DNA from 2 places in the Nonomuraea sp. NPDC050783 genome. Region 1 is predicted to be linked to the other one. Evidence: riboswitches for the same ligand, from Rfam matches in the RefSeq annotation. Region 1 holds a riboswitch; the other holds the start of a gene.

The links. A riboswitch is a leader RNA that binds a small molecule or an ion and turns the genes downstream of it on or off. The one in region 1 is predicted to bind cyclic di-AMP.
Region 2: another riboswitch for cyclic di-AMP. It lies ahead of AB0H75_RS49120 (coiled-coil domain-containing protein); the one in region 1 lies ahead of AB0H75_RS16420 (NlpC/P60 family protein).

Annotation. Positions count from the first base shown of each region.
Region 1 is NZ_JBFAHK010000005.1:391,644-399,277, forward strand. It holds gene AB0H75_RS16405 (RDD family protein) at 1-346, opposite strand, end outside; gene AB0H75_RS16410 (RDD family protein) at 469-1,920, opposite strand; gene AB0H75_RS16415 (amino-acid N-acetyltransferase) at 2,006-2,575, opposite strand; cyclic di-AMP (ydaO/yuaA leader) riboswitch at 2,852-3,000, shown strand; gene AB0H75_RS16420 (NlpC/P60 family protein) at 3,006-4,052, shown strand; gene AB0H75_RS16425 (LuxR C-terminal-related transcriptional regulator) at 4,133-4,345, opposite strand; gene AB0H75_RS16430 (cytochrome P450) at 4,533-5,729, shown strand; gene AB0H75_RS16435 (winged helix-turn-helix transcriptional regulator) at 5,719-6,138, opposite strand; partial or broken gene AB0H75_RS16440 (NADP-dependent oxidoreductase) at 6,226-6,420, shown strand; gene AB0H75_RS16445 (zinc-binding dehydrogenase) at 6,900-7,145, shown strand; gene lysX (bifunctional lysylphosphatidylglycerol synthetase/lysine--tRNA ligase LysX) at 7,159-7,634, opposite strand, start outside.
Region 2 is NZ_JBFAHK010000046.1:10,184-17,817, reverse strand. It holds gene galT (galactose-1-phosphate uridylyltransferase) at 1-1,047, shown strand, start outside; cyclic di-AMP (ydaO/yuaA leader) riboswitch at 1,116-1,255, shown strand; gene AB0H75_RS49120 (coiled-coil domain-containing protein) at 1,263-2,288, shown strand; gene AB0H75_RS49115 (response regulator) at 2,342-3,019, opposite strand; gene AB0H75_RS49110 (sensor histidine kinase) at 3,016-4,296, opposite strand; gene AB0H75_RS49105 (ABC transporter permease) at 4,320-5,105, opposite strand; gene AB0H75_RS49100 (ABC transporter ATP-binding protein) at 5,132-6,052, opposite strand; gene AB0H75_RS49095 (hypothetical protein) at 6,354-7,019, shown strand; gene AB0H75_RS49090 (hypothetical protein) at 7,053-7,634, shown strand, end outside.

The DNA.
Region 1 (7,634 bases):
TGAGCGGCCCCGGATAGACCAGGGCCCGTTTCAGGGCCGCGCCGGACGCCGGACGGCCGGGGGCCAGGCGAATCCGCATGATCACCTTGCCGAACGTGCGGCCGCCCCGGGAATGGGCCCACCAGTCGTAGCCCGCATAAGCCGCCCCGGCGACCAGCCAGGCGCCCACACCGGGCAACCGGCCGTCGAAGACCTGCAACATCCCGACAGTTCGGAAGATGCCCCACAGGGCGATGAACAGAATGTAATAGAAGACCCCGAAGACGAGCGCTTCAATCAGCCGGGCGGCGAGCCGTTCCCACCATTCCGCCGGCAGCGTGTCCGCGCGCGGCACCGTACCGGCCATAACCTCCACCTCGCGTCGTCGGCGGCCCCGGCGGGGCGTGCAGGTCCTCCCATTCTGGTACGGCCCCGCGGGCAAAACATAGGGGCCGGCGGGAAGCCGGCCCCTATGGTGACGTCCGCGGACTACTTGATCTTGACGACCACCGTCCGCGCGAACTTGTCGGCGAACGTCTGCTGCAACGGCTTGTCCCAGAGCTGGGAGGCGCCGTTGACGGCGACGCCGGCCCACGCGAGCAGCGCGGGGATCAGCGGGATCGGGACGGCGTTGAGCACCCACCAGCCCCACGTGCCGACGGCGCGCTTGAGCGCGGCGTCGGTCGGCAGGCCCTTGGGCGGCATCGCCTGGCCGACGGGGACGACCTTGATGCCCATCACCATCTTGCCGACGGTCTGGCCGTTCGCCTTCAGCAGGAAGAAGTCGTAGGCCACCCAGAGGAGGGTCACCACGACCGACGACAGGATGCCGACCACGATCGACGAGGCGAACCCGGAGCTGCTGCCGTCGAGCGAGCTGTAGGTGGCCACGAAGAGGAGGCCGAAGATCAGGCCGACGACGATGTTGAGGATGAACAGGATGACGCCGTCGATCAGCCTGGCCACCAGGCGCTGCCACCACTCGGCGAGCGGGGCGGGGGCGCCGGGCGGCTGGACGCCGACCGGCTGGCCGTAGCCGGGCTGCTGGCCGTACTGCTGCTGGCCGTAGCCCGGCTGCCCGTAGCCCTGCTGCTGACCGTAGCCCGGCTGCTGGCCATAGCCCTGCTGCTGGCCGTAGTCCGGCTGGGCCTGCTGGCCGTAGCCGTACGCCTGGCCGTACTGCTGGTCGCCGTACTGGCCGGGGCCGGAGGAAGGCTGCTGGCCGTAGCCCGGCTGGGACTGCGGCTGCTGGCCGTACTGCTGCTGGCCGTAGTCGGGCTGCGACTGCGGCTGCTGCCCGTAACCGGGCTGCTGGCCGTAGTCCGGTTGCGACTGCGGCTGCTGGGCGTAGCCCTGCTGGCCGTAACCGGGCTGCTGGCCGTAGTCGGGCTGGGACTGTGGCTGCTGGCCGTAACCCGGCTGGGCGCCGTACTGGCCCGAGGAGGGCTGCTGACCGTAGCCCGGCTGGGACTGCGGCTGCTGGCCGTACTGCTGCTGCCCGTAGTCCGGCTGCGACTGCGGCTGCTGCCCGTACTGGGGCTGCTGGCCGTAGCCCTGCTGCTGGCCGTACTGCTGCTGCCCGTAGTCCGGCTGGGACTGCGGCTGCTGCCCGTAGCCGGGCTGCTGGCCGTAGCCCGGTTGGGACTGCGGCTGCTGGCCGTACTGCTGCTGGCCGTAGTCCGGCTGCGACTGCGGCTGCTGGCCGTACTGGGGCTGCTGGCCGTAGCCCTGCTGCCCGTACTGCGGCTGCTGGCCGTAGCCCTGCTGCTGGTTGTAGGGGGGTTGACCGAATGCGTCGTCCGCGCGGTAGCCGACCACGGTGGCGTCGGGGTCCGGCTCGCCGGGGTGGCGGCCGGGGTTCTGCTGCCCGTAGTGGGGATTGCCGGGCGCGGAGTTCTCGCCGGATTCGTCTTGTGGATACGGCGGCTGTCCGGTGCTCACCGTGTCACCTCGCTTCGAGTGCGCATGTGGCACATGTCAGGGCACATGCCTGTGCTGCCCAACGTATCGACATAGGTATCAACAATCACCTTTCCGTCTGGTCAAGGCCTGCGTCACCCGATGTCAGATGGAGCAGCATGCGGGTGTTGCCCAGGGTGTTCGGCTTGACGTGCTCCAGGTCGAGGAACTCCGCCACACCCTCGTCGTACGAGGCCAGCAACTCGGCGTAGACCTCAGGGGAGACGGGTGTTCCCTGGATGGGGCGGAAACCGTGCCTGGCGAAGAAGTCGACCTCAAAAGTCAGACAGAATACACGTCGCAGACCAAGATCCTTCGCCTGCTGTATGAGTGCCTCGACGATCCGGTGGCCGATGCCCATGCCGCGGTGTTCCGGATCGACGGCGACCGTACGGACCTCGGCGAGGTCCTCCCACAGGACGTGGAGGGCACCGCAGCCGGCGACCCGCCCGCCGAGCTCGGCCACCCAGAACTCCTGTACGTCCTCGTACAGCGTCACCGTGGTCTTCTCCAGGAGCCGGGGACCCGCGCCCGCGTAGGTGTCGACCAGGCGCCTGATCCCGCGGACGTCGGGCGTGCGGGCACGCCGGACCACCACCGCGGTCTCGGGCACTGTCAGTTCGGCCACCTGCTCCATGGCTCTCCAGAGTACAGATGTCATTACGGCTCGGACTTATCTCCCTCTGCCCGCGCCGTTCCACGCCACGCCCCGGTCACCTGCGGACAGGCCCGGCATCGACGTCCGTCCGGCAGAACCAACGGCAAAGAGGACATAAAGTCTCTTCTGTACGCTTGATCACGAGATCACCTTGTGACCCTTCAGTTGTGAAACCTCAACAGATCAAGCAGTTCTGGTTGAGCAGGAACCGGGAGTGCATTAGTGTCCAGCGACGATGTTCCCCGCGTGTCGTACGTGAGGAACACGCCCAATTCCCGCAAGGGAAGCCGGGGAACCGCCGATGGCGCCCGCCGCACGCCATCACGGGGTGAATCCGAGTCTTCGGTAGGGCTGCTCCGGCCCGAACCCGTCAGCTAACCCGGTAGGCGTCGAGGAAAGGAGCTGGTTGGTGAAGCGCACGCGTACGCGTGGGAACAAGAGGTCGGCGGGCACCGGTGCCCGCCCCGCGGAACGGCTCCGGCGGCCGTTCCGGCTCGGAGTGATGGCCACCGTGGTCGCCGCGCTCCTGGTCGCCGTCCCCACAGCCCCGGCGTCCGCGGATCCCAAGCCGTCGCTCAAGGAGCTGTCCGACAAGGTCGAGAAGCTGCACGTCGAGATCGAGACGCTGACGGAGCAGTACAACGGCCAGCGGGAGAAGTACAAGACCGCCAAGAAGGCCGCAGAGGCCGCGCAGAAGACGCTGGCCGACAGCCAGGCCGATCTGGCCGCCAAGCGCGCCAAGGCCGTCATGCTCGCCCAGAACGCCTACATCACCGGCGGGCTCAACCGCACCCTCGCCTTCACCCAGGCCAAGGATCCCGAGGCGTTCCTCGACCGCGCCGCCACCACGCAGGCGCTGGAGGCCCAGCAGGGCGAGGAGGTCAACCAGCTCCTCAAGGCCATGGACGCGGCCACCCGCGCCGAGGCCGGCGCCAAGACCCGCATCGAGGAGCTGCGCCGGATCGTCGCCGACCTCGAAGCCAAGCGCGAAAAGATCACCAAGCTGGTGGCCAGGACGGAGAGCAGCCTCTACCGGCGCGCGCTCGGCGAGGCCGGGCAGCCCGGCACCCGCGCGGTCCGCGTCAACCTGCCGATCCCGGGCAGCGGCAAGGCCGCCGAGGCCGTCAGGTGGGCGCTCACGCAGCAGCTCAAGCCGTACGTGTGGGGCGCCGCGGGCCCGAGCTCCTACGACTGCTCCGGCCTGGTCATGGCCGCCTTCCAGCGGGTCGGCATCTCGCTGCCGCACTACACCGGCGACCAGTGGACCGCGGGCCGGCACGTCTCCAGGGAGGAGCTGCGCCCGGGTGACCTGGTCTTCTTCTACAGCGATCTGCACCACGTCGGCATCTACATCGGCGGGGGCATGATGATCCACGCCCCGCGGACGGGTGACGTCGTGCGGGTCGCCTCGCTCGCGAACCGGCCCTTCGCCGGCGCGGTCCGCGTCGCGGACTGACCCCGTTCTCGAACCGGCCGCCCGCCTCCTGAGCGCCGGTCCGTCCTGCTTCGTCCCTCCCTGTCGATGAGCCGCGAGCCTCAGATGAGCTGGCGGCGTGCCGCCCAGGCCACGGCCTCGATGGCCGTGGCCACGCCGATCCGGTCACAGATGCCGCGCAACCGGCGGCGCACCGTCCTCCCACTGATGTCCAGACGCCTGCCCACGCGATCTACCGTGACGCCCTTGGCCAGCTCGCCGAGTAAAGCCAGATCCGCATGGCTCAGCTCAACGCCTTCAGTGAGCACATCCATCGGGAGCCCTCCCCCCCAACAGCAGAATTTGGACCATACAACGGGCCAAAGCCGCTCGTCTCGCAGACGGTAAACGCATCTCCGAAAGGTCGTCAAGCACGATAAATCCGCTCCTTGACGAGCGCTATTGACATGATCCCGCATATGTGACGTACTCGCCATATGCCGCCCGGATCCTGGACGCGTGATGACCGATCCCGTTGAGCGGTCCGCGGCTGCCTCTCCCTCCTCTCCCCACCCGGTGGACGTCCTGGGTTTTGATCCCTCCGACCCCGGTTTTCTGGATGATCCCTATGCGCGCTACCACGTGCTGCGCGAGCGCGGGCCGATCGTCCGCACGCCTGCCGGGCTGCTCGTCCTGACCGATCACGAGCTGTGCGGGACGATGCTGCGCGACCCCCGCTTCGGGCACGGATCGCCGCCTCCCGGTCACGAAGGGCCAGGTCAGCCCGTACAGTCCTTCCTCCGGCTGGACCCTCCCGACCACACCAGGCTGCGCGCCCTGGTCAGCCGGGCCTTCACGCCGCGCATGGTCGAGCGGCTGCGGCCCCGCGTCGAGGCGATCGCCGCCGGGCTGCTGGCCGCGCTGCCCGGGGAGGCCGACCTGGTTTCCGGTTTCGCCTATCCCCTGCCGGTCATGGTGATCACGGAGATGCTGGGGGTGCCGCCGGAAGATCGGGAGCGTTTCCGCGGGTGGAGCGAGGCACTTGCCCGTGGCCTTGACCCCATGCTTACAGAAGAGCTGATATCGAAAACCGGACGGGCCGGAAGTGAGTTTCGTGACTATTTTCGGCGCCTTACCGAGTTGCGGCGACGGCGGCCCGGAAATGACCTGCTGAGCGCACTGGTCCAGGTCGAGGAGCTGACCGAGGACGAGTTGCTGGCCACCTGCGTGCTGCTGCTCGTGGCCGGCCACGAGACGACCGTCAACCTCATCGCGAACGGCGTGCTCGCCCTGGCCCGCCACGGCCTGCTGCCGCACGCCGCCGAGCGGCCGCGGCAGGTGGTCGAGGAGGTGCTGCGGCACGATCCGCCGGTCCAGCTCACCGGGCGGGTCGCGCTGCGGGACGCGGAGCTGGGCGGCACGCCGGTGCCGGCGGGCACGGTGGTCGTCGCGCTGATCGGCGCGGCCAACCGCGACCCCGCGGTCTTCCCCGACCCCGACCGTTTCGACGTCACCCGCGAGCCGGGGCGCCACCTGGCCTTCGGCCTCGGCATCCACTTCTGCCTGGGGGCGACGCTGGCCAGGATGGAGGGCGAGATCGCGCTCTCCGCGCTGGCCGCGGCGGCGCCCCGGCTGGAGCCGGCCGATCCGGCGCCGCCTTACAAGCCGAACCTGGTGCTGCGCGGGCTCGCGCGGTTTCCGGTCCTGCTCAATCGCTGAAACCTTCATCGGCCCTGGCGCCGTCGTAGCGCTCCCTGGCCGCCTCGACCTCCTCGATGTGCCGCTCCGCCCAGCTCTTGATCGCGGCCACCAGCGGCATCAGGCTCTCGCCCAGCGGGGTCAGCTCGTAGTCCACCCGTACGGGCACCGCCGGCGTGAGCGTGCGCGAGACCAGGCCGTCGCGCTCCAGGCCACGCAGGGTCTGGGTGAGCATCTTCTGGCTCACGCCCGCGATGCGCCGGGACAGGTCGCTGTAGCGGCGCGGCCCGTCCCGCAGGGCGGTCAGCACCAGCGTGACCCATTTGTCGCTGAGCCGGTCGAGCAGCCTGCGCGACGGGCACTGGGCGAAATAGGCGTCGAACGCCTGCCTGGCCTCCTCGCGCCGCTCGGCCGCCGTCCTCGTCGTCATGGCTCCTCCAGGTGGGTTACGCACTTTCAGGTGCCTTCTTACTGAAAGAGAGTAACTTTTCCTAGGATTTCCGGCATGACGACGTACATGCGTGCATTGACCGGCGGTTCCGGCGCTCCCCGGCTGGTGACGGCACCGGTGCCCCAGGCCGGGCCCCGCCAGGTGCGGATCAAGGTGTCCGCCGCCGGGGTGAACCCCTTCGACCTGGCCATCGCGGCCGGCACCGCGGCCGACTACGGGGTGGCGCGGCGGCTGGAGTCGTACGGGCTCGGCTTCGACGCCGCCGGGACCGTGGACCAGGTGGGCGAGGGCGCCGGCTTCCTGGTGGGCGAGCAGGTGATCGGCCTGGCGGCCCGCCTGGAGGTGCCCTACAAGGCGCAGGCCGAGTACGTGGTGCTGGACGCCGAGGCGGTGGCGCGGGCGCCGCGCGGCCTCGACCCGGCGGCGGCCGCCACGATCCCGCTCAACGCGCTGACCGCCTGGCAGGCACTCGACAGGACCGGGCTCGGCCCCGGGCGGACGTTGCTGGTGACCGGGGCGGCCGGCGCGGTCGGCGGCTACCTGGTGGAGCTGGCCCGGCTGCGCGGCCTGCGGGTGGCGGCGGTCGCGGGGACCGCGGACGAGGAGCTGGTGCGCGGCCTGGGGGCCGAGTGGTTCGTGGCGCGCGGCGAGGGCCTGGCCGACCGGGTGCGGCCGTGGTGCCCGGAGGCGCGGACGCCGCCGTGGACGCCGCCGTGCTCGGCCTGGCGGCCCTGGACGCGGTGCGCGACGGCGGCGGCTTCGTGGCGCTCACGGCCGGGGCGGCGCCGGTCGGGCTGCGGGGCATCGACGTGGCCACCGTGTTCTTCCGCGCCGACGCGGCCCAGCTCGCCGAGATCGTGCGGCTGGTGGAGGCCGGGCGGCTGACGCCCAGGGTGGCGGGGACGTACCCGCTGGAGAAGGCGGCCGACGCGCACGCCCGCCTGGCGGCGGGTGGCGTGCGCGGTCGGCTCGTCCTCCTGCCCTGAGGGCAGGAGCGGCTCACTGCGTGGGCTTGACCAGCGGGAACAGGATGGTCTCGCGGATGTTCCTGCCGGTGAACGCCATGATCATGCGGTCGATGCCGGCGCCCATGCCGCCGGTGGGCGGCATGCCGTACTCCAGGGCCGTCAGGAAGTCCTCGTCGAGCTGCATCGCCTCGGGGTCGCCCCCGGCGGCCAGCAGCGACTGCTCCACCAGCCGGCGCCGCTGCTCGATCGGGTCGTTGAGCTCGGAGTAGGCCGTGCCCAGCTCGGTGCCGAAACCGATGAGGTCCCACTTCTCGGTCAGCAGCGGGTTGTCGCGGTGCAGGCGGGCCAGCGGGGAGGTCTCCAGCGGGTAGTCCATGACGAACGTCGGCTGCACGAGCGTGTGCTCCACCAGCGCCTCGAACAGCTCCTGCACGAGCTTGCCCGGGCCCCACTTCGGGTCCCAGTGCACCTCGCGCCGGTCGGCGATCTTGCGCAGCTCCTCCAGCG
Region 2 (7,634 bases), on a different contig from region 1:
CGGGAGCTCATCTACTTCGACCGTCGTGACGACGCCGACCGCGGCGCGGTGGACCGGCGCGAGCTGGGCCCCCGCCCGGTGGCGTCCGAGCTGCGCTACGACCCGCTGACGGAGGAGTGGGTCGCGATCGCCGGGCACCGGCAGACGCGGACGTTCCAGCCGACCGGCACGGCGGCGGAGTGCCCGTTGTGCCCGTCGTCGGGGGACCGGCTCACGGAGATCCCGGCCTCCGACTACGACGTGGTGGTGTTCGAGAACCGCTTCCCCTCTTTTTCCGGAAATTTTGCGACTTATGAGGATGTGGGTGGGCTGAGTGCGGTCCGGCCCGGCGCGGGCCGGTGCGAGGTCGTCTGCTTCACCCCCGACCACGACTCCAGCTTCTCCCGCCTGTCCGACGACGGGGTCGAGCTGGTCATGGAGGCATGGGCCGACCGCACCGCCGAGCTGTCCGGCATCGAGGGCGTGGAGCAGGTGTTCTGCTTCGAGAACCGGGGCTCGGAGATCGGCATCACGCTGGCGCACCCGCACGGGCAGATCTACGCCTACCCGTACGTCACCCCGCGCACCAGGCTCCAGCTCGGCGCCGCCGCCCGCCACCAGGGCCCGGGGAACCTGTTCGCCGACGTCCTGGCCGCCGAGCGGGCCGCCGGCACGCGGGTGGTGGCCGCCAACGAGCACTGGACGGCGTTCGTGCCGGCCGCCGCGCGCTGGCCGTTCGAGGTGCACGTGTACCCGCACCGGCAGGTGCCCGACCTGCCGGCGCTGACGGAGGCGGAGCGGGCCGCGTTCGCGCCGCTCTACACCTCGGTGCTGCGGGCCTTCGACGGGCTGTTCGGGGTCGTGATGCCGTACATCTCGGCCTGGCACCAGGCGCCCGTGCGGGAGGGGCGGGAGCTGGCGTACCTGCATCTGGAGCTGTTCAGCGTCAGGCGGGCGCCCGGGAAGCTGAAGTACCTGGCCGGATCGGAGTCGGCGATGGGCGCGTTCGTCAACGACGTGCTGCCGGAGGAGGCGGCCCGCATGCTCCGATCACAACTTGATCACTAATAGATTTCTACTTAAGGTCGCATGAATCGTGATCTACCACTAACATCCCGATATGCACCGGTGGTCACAACCGTTGCACGCCTAATCCCGGGCGCGTCGCCCGGGAGCCGGGGACCCACCGCACCTGGGGTGAATCCACTTCGGTGGTAGGGACGCACTCTCACGCCCGAACCCGTCAGCTAACCCGGCCGGCAGAGGGAGAGGAACCCGAGTACGTGGCGGCTTCGCCCCCCGCACCCCAGGCCATCGGCTCCGGCCTCGCCGCCACCGGCCTGATCGCCGCCCTGGTCGTCGGCACGGTCGCGGCCCTCCCGGCGGCCCCGGCGCGGGCCCAGGTGGCGGCGGTCGCGCCGAAACCCACCGCGCTGAAGCTCACCGCGCCGAAGCCCACCGAGGCCCAGCTCCGCGCCCAGCTCAAGCGGCTCAACACCAAGGTCGACAAGCTCATCGAGCAGTACAACCTCAAGCGCGTCGAGCTGGCCAAGGCGCAGGAGGCGGCCGGCGCGGCGAAGGAGCGCCTGGCCGCCGCCGACCGCACGCTGGCCACGACCGAGCAGCGCGTCGCCGAACTCGCCCGGCTGCGCTACCAGAACGGCAACCCGCCGGTGCCCGGCTTCATGCTGGACGGCGCCAGCGCGGCAGTCCTCGACCAGCTCACCGCCGAGCAGCAGGCGCTGGTGCAGAACGTGGCCAAGGCCCGCGACGAGAAGAAGAAGGCCGCCGCCGAGGCCGAGGCGCTGACGGACAAGATCCGCGACGACGCGGCGGACGTGGCGGAGCAGCGCGACGAGGCCGAGGACGTCATCGACGACATCAAGGAGAAGCTGGCGGACCTCGTCCCGTACGCCGGCGGCCGCACGTCCAACGGCACCTGGGCCCCCGAGCTGCCGGCCGGCGCGGACAACATCACCCCGCGCACCCGCCTGATGCGCGAGCAGGTACGCAAGAACTTCGCGCTGCCGTTCTCGGTGGGCTGCTTCCGCTCCGGCGCCGGCGGCGAGCACCCGCTCGGCCGCGCCTGCGACTTCATGATGAGCACCGGCGGCAGCATGCCCACCGCCGCCAACGCCGCCCTGGGCGACCGCCTCGCCGCCTGGGCCCTGCAGAACAAGGACAAACTCGGCGTCAAGTACGTGATCTGGAAGCAGCGCATCAACTCGGGCTCCGGCTGGCGCCCGATGTCCGACCGCGGCAGCATCACCGAGAACCACTACGACCACGTGCACATCTCGATGAACTGAGACCAGGGCCAGGGAGGCCAGGGTCAGGGAGGTCAGGGTCAGGGAGGTCAGGGTCAGAACCGCCGGGGAGCCCGCGGGACGAGCAGCCCCCGGTTGAACGCCTCGCTGACGGCGGCGGCCCGGTCGCCCACGCCGAGCTTGGCGTAGATGTTCAGAAGGTGGCTCTTGACCGTGGCCTCGGTGATGAACAGCCGGGCGGCCGCCTCGCGGTTGGTGTTCCCGGCCGCCACGAGCTCCAGGACCTCCAGCTCCCGCCGGCTGAGCAGGTGCGGCGGGGGTGTCCTGACCCGGTTCATCAGCCGTGCCGCCACCGAGGGGGACAACACGCTCTCGCCCCTGGCGGCGGCCCGCGCGCCTCGCAGCAGCTCCTCCCGGGGGGAGTCCTTGAGCAGGTAGCCGGTCGCGCCCGCCTCGATCGCCGGGAGGACGTGGGTGTCGGTGTCGTAGGTGGTCAGCACCAGCACGCGCGCGGTGACGCCGCACCTGGCCAGCTCGTGGATCGCGGTCAGCCCGTCCATGCCCGGCATGCGCAGGTCCATCAGGATCACGTCGGGGCTGAGCTCCTGGGCGAGCCGTACGGCCGTGGCGCCGTCCGCGGCCTCGCCCAGCACCTCGAACCCGGGCGCGGAGGCGAACATGCTGCTCAGCCCGTCCCTGACGACGGGATGGTCGTCCGCGATCACCAACCGGATCGGGGTTCCGGCCGCCGGCTCGGCCGCGTGATCGGTCATGCGTGGCTCCCTGCCGGCAGCGTGGGGACGCGGGCCGAGATCCCGGTGCCGGCGCCGGGCTCGGACTCGATCTGTAAGGTCCCGGACAGCCCTTCGACGCGCTGCCGCATGATGGCCAGGCCGAATCCGCCGCCGCGGGACGGCGGCCGCGACCCGCCGTCCGTGGCCGTACCGGCTCCGAGACCCTCCGGATCGAAGCCCCTGCCGTCGTCGCGCACGTCCAGTGCCACCTCGTGCTCCAGGTAGGACAGCGTCAGCCCGACCCTGGTCGCGTGCGCGTGCTTGGCCACGTTGGCCAGCGCCTCCTGCGCCGTGCGCAGCAGCGCGAACTCGGCCTCCGGTGCCATCGGCCGCGCCGTGCCGGTCGTCGTGACCCGGACGGCGAGCCCGTGCAGCTTCGACCACCGGCCGGCGACGTCGGCGAGCGCGTCGCCCAGGCGGGCGCCCTCCAGCGGCTCGGGCCGCAGCGCGTCGACCGAGCGCCGGGCCTCGGCCAGGCTCTCCCTGGCCAGGCCCTTGACGGCGTCGAAGGGCCGGCGCCACAGCGCCGGGACCTCGTGCATCTGCTCGGCCGCCTGGAGCTGCGCGATGATCCCGGTCAGCCCCTGCGCCAGGGTGTCGTGGATCTCGCGGGCCATCCGCTGGCGCTCGTCGAGCACCCCCGCCTCCCGGGCCTGGGCGAGCAGCTGGGCGTGCAGGCCGGCGTTCTCGGCGAGCGTCGCCTCCAGGAGGCGATTCGTCCGGCTCAGCTCCTCAAGGGTCTGCTCGCGCCGATCCTCCTCCTTCTCGGCGAGCCGCAGGACCCAGGCGCAGCCGCACATCATGGCGATGTTGAAGGCGACGACGGTCACGTAGAGCGTCAGGCCGAGCCCGGTCGTCGTGTCCACGCTGGAGGCCTGTGCGCCACCGGCCAGGACCGCCGTGGCGGCCACGCCCAGCAAGCGCCACGGCCAGCGCAGGACCGTGAAGGAGTAGATGTAGGCGGCGGGGGTGAAGAGCCCGAACACGGGATGACGGATCACCAGGACCGCGGTGATCGCGAGCAGCCCCGCGACGAACACCCCCATGATCCGTGGCCGGTCCCGCAGGCCGGGGCGCAGGGTGAACATGCCGAGCATCCACGCGGCGGCCAGCCCGCACAGGCCGAGGTCGATGAGCAGGGAGCCGCCCGCCCAGCCCTCCGCGATCATCAGGACCGCCACGAGGAGCGCCAGCAGCGCGTACGGCACCACGTTGACCAGAAGGAACGGCGGCTGCCGTGCGATCTTCCCGCTCAAGACTCCCACTCCCCGCGGAGATTCTATTCCCAGCGGAACCAGCGGACCGCGGCGAACGCGCACACCACCGCATAGGCCGCCAGGGTCAGCAGCGGCACGGCGGACGGGAAGTGACCCAGGTACGCGTCCTGGAACGCCCCCATGCCCGCGCCGAGCGGGGTGTAGTGGGCGATGCTCCGCAACAGCGGCGGCATCTGCGAGATCGGTACCCAGAGTCCGGCGAAGAACATCATCGGGAAGAACAGCACCGTGCCGATCGCCGTGGCCGGGCCACGCCCGGGCGCGAGGGCGGTGATCAGCAGGCCGATCGCGAGCAGCGCGGCCGCCGCGAGCAGCCAGGCGAGGGCGAAGCCGAGCGGGTGCCCCGGGAGGTCCACGCCGAAGCCGAGCCGGGCCACCGCCAGGAACAGGACCATCGCGACGACCGCGATGGCGAGGTTGGCCACGAGCTGGGCGGCGAGCACGCGGGCCGGGCCGACCGGCGTGGTCCGCATGCGCCGCAGCACGCCGTTCTCCCGGTAGCCCGCGAGCGTGGTCGGCACGGAGGCCGTGGCCAGGATGGCCAGGTTGAAGAGGATCAGAACAGGGACGTAGAGGTCGAAGTACGTCAGGCCGCCGCCGGTCTCCACGGGCTGCCGCAGATCGGGGACGCTGCCGAGGACGACCAGCAGGACGAGCGGGAAGCCGATGCCCCAGAGGGGGGCGACCTTGTCCCGGACGCACAACGTGCTCTCGGCCTTGACGAGCCGCCACGTCGCGGAGCCTCGCCCGGCGGTGACGGGAGGTGCGGTGGTGCGCAGGGCTGACATGGGTATGAGGTCCTCTCCGTGACGCGTTAGCAGGAGCCGGGTTCGAGGCGCTTGCCGGTCAGATGGACGAAGGCGTCCTCCAGGCTCGCCTGCTCGACGCGTAGCCGTTCGGCCACGATCCGGTTGCGGGCCAGCACGGTGGTGACGGCGTTGAGCGCGTCGTCGTCGCCGTTGACGATGACCAGGTCACCGCGGCGGGTGACGCCGGAGACGCCGGGCAGGCTCGCCAGCAGGCGGTCGTCCATCGGCCTGGACGGGCGGAACTGGATCCGCTGCCCGACGCGCGCCCGCTCGGTCAGGCCGGCCGGGGTGTCCACCATGACGACGCGGCCGGCGTCGATCAGCGCCAGCCGGTCGCACAGCCGCTCGGCCTCCTCCATGAAGTGGGTGACCAGCACGATCGTCACGCCGCGGGAGCGCACTCCCTCGATCAGGTCCCAGGTGTCGCGCCGGGCCTGCGGGTCGAGACCGGTGGTGAGCTCGTCGAGGATCGCCACCCGGGGGTTGCCGACGAGCGCCAGCGCGATCGAGAGCCGTTGTTTCTGGCCACCGGACAGCTTGGCGTACCTGGTCCTCGCCTTGGCCGCCAGGCCGAGATCGTCCAGCAGCGCCCGCCAGTCGGCGGGCTCGGGGTAGAACGAGCTGTACAGCTCCAGGGCCTCGGCGACCTGCAGCCGCTCGGGGAGGTGTCCTGCCTGCAATTGGACGCCGAGCGCCCGGGTCAGCTCGGCGCGGTCCCGGAGGGGGTCGAGCCCGAGCACCCTGATCTCGCCGCGGTCCGGCGTGCGGAGGCCCTCGACGCACTCCACGGTCGTCGTCTTGCCCGCGCCGTTCGGGCCGAGGATGCCGAAGATCTCACCCTCCTGGACGGTGAGCGAGACGTCATCGACCGCGATCTTGTCGTCGTAGCGTTTGTGAAGGTTGCGTACCTCGATCACTGGTGGCATGCGCGCGTCCTTTCAGGCTCGGCCCATCCGCGATGGGTGCGTTCAGCCTGCTACGACCAGCCCTTCTCCCGGCACCGCCCAGGAGACGGGACCTGGCCGCCGGACGGCGGAGGCGCCGGCCCGGCCGGTCGGTGGGGGCGATCCACCGATCGGTGGACCACCACCCGGGCGGGGCACGTGGGGGACCGGCAGGACCGCTCGACGACGCGGCCTCCGCCCGCGTACGAACGAGGACCGGGTGAAATTCCGCCGCCCCCGCCGGACGAGCGGGAACTCCAGGTTGTGGCTAGGATGCCCAGCCATGATCACACGCGTGTTAGCCGGCGCCGCCGCGGGAGTCCTCGCCCTCTCCGGCACCGCCCTCTCCGGTACCGCCACCGCCGAGCCCGTCACCGGCGTCCCCGACCTGACCGCCAGCAAGCTCTACAAGGCGCCCAAGCTCGCCAAGACCCGCTGCGCCGCGAAGAAGGGCACGACCAGGGCCGCGACCGAGAAGTACATCCGCACCCTGGCCGGCTGCCTGGGCAAGGCCTGGCGCGCGGACGCCGTCAAGGTCGAGATCAGTTACGAGAAGGACGGCGAGAAGAAGTACAAGAGCTGGCCGTTCCTGACACCCGAGGGGATCTACGTCGGCCTCGCCGACGACTGGGTGCGCTCCAAGAGTGACACGCCCGTCTTCCAGGGCGTGGCCACCGTCTTCGGCGAGGTCGTGCTGATGCGGGCGGGCATCACCACGGCGGCCAGGACGCTCGATTACGGCGGCGACGAGAAGGTGCTCAAGGAGCAGGAGCGCCGCTACGCCTACCAGCGGGACTGCCTGGCCGGCGCCGCCGCCAGGGCCCTCGGGCGGCCGGCCAAGGGCTGGAGGCTGAAGGGCAACGAGGTCTACTGGTTCGGCCAGGGGTACAAGGCGGGGGGCCCCAGCGCCTGCAACACCTGGAAGGCGCCCTCGTCCAAGGTGGCCTGAGCCGCGAGGGCCCGCTGAGGGCATGCTGAGGGCATGCGGCTGTTCGCGGACGACCCGATCTCCCGTCCCCTCACCTATCCCGGCCGGATCCCGGCGACGTCGGGCGTGCTGCTGGACGCCGCGTACCTGCCGCTGCGGCCCGCCGCCGGCCGCGGCCCCGAGGAATGGGACGCCGGGGGGCATGTCCTGGCCGACCTCCTGTCCCGCGGCGGGTTCGCCCCCATGACGGAGCGCCACCCGGTCGCGGCCGTCGGCTCGAACGCGGCGCCCGGCCAGCTGCTCAGGAAGTTCCGCGACCACGCCGTACGCCCGGTCGTCCCGATGACGCTCGCCGACGTGCCGGGCATCGCGCCCGGCGTGTCCGCTCATGTCAGCAGATGGGGGTACGTGCCCGCCGCGCCGATCGGCACGCCGGGGGAGACCTCGCGGCTGTTCGTGCTCTGGCTGGACGAGCGCCAGCTCGCCGCCCTCGACCTCACCGAGCCCAACTACGCGCGCCGCCCGCTGAGCCATCCCGTCACCCTGGAGTCCGGCCTGCGGCGCCCGCCCGTCTCGGTCTACACCGGCAGGCACGGCTGCCTGGCCGGCCCCGGCGGGCGTCCCCGCCGCCTGGCC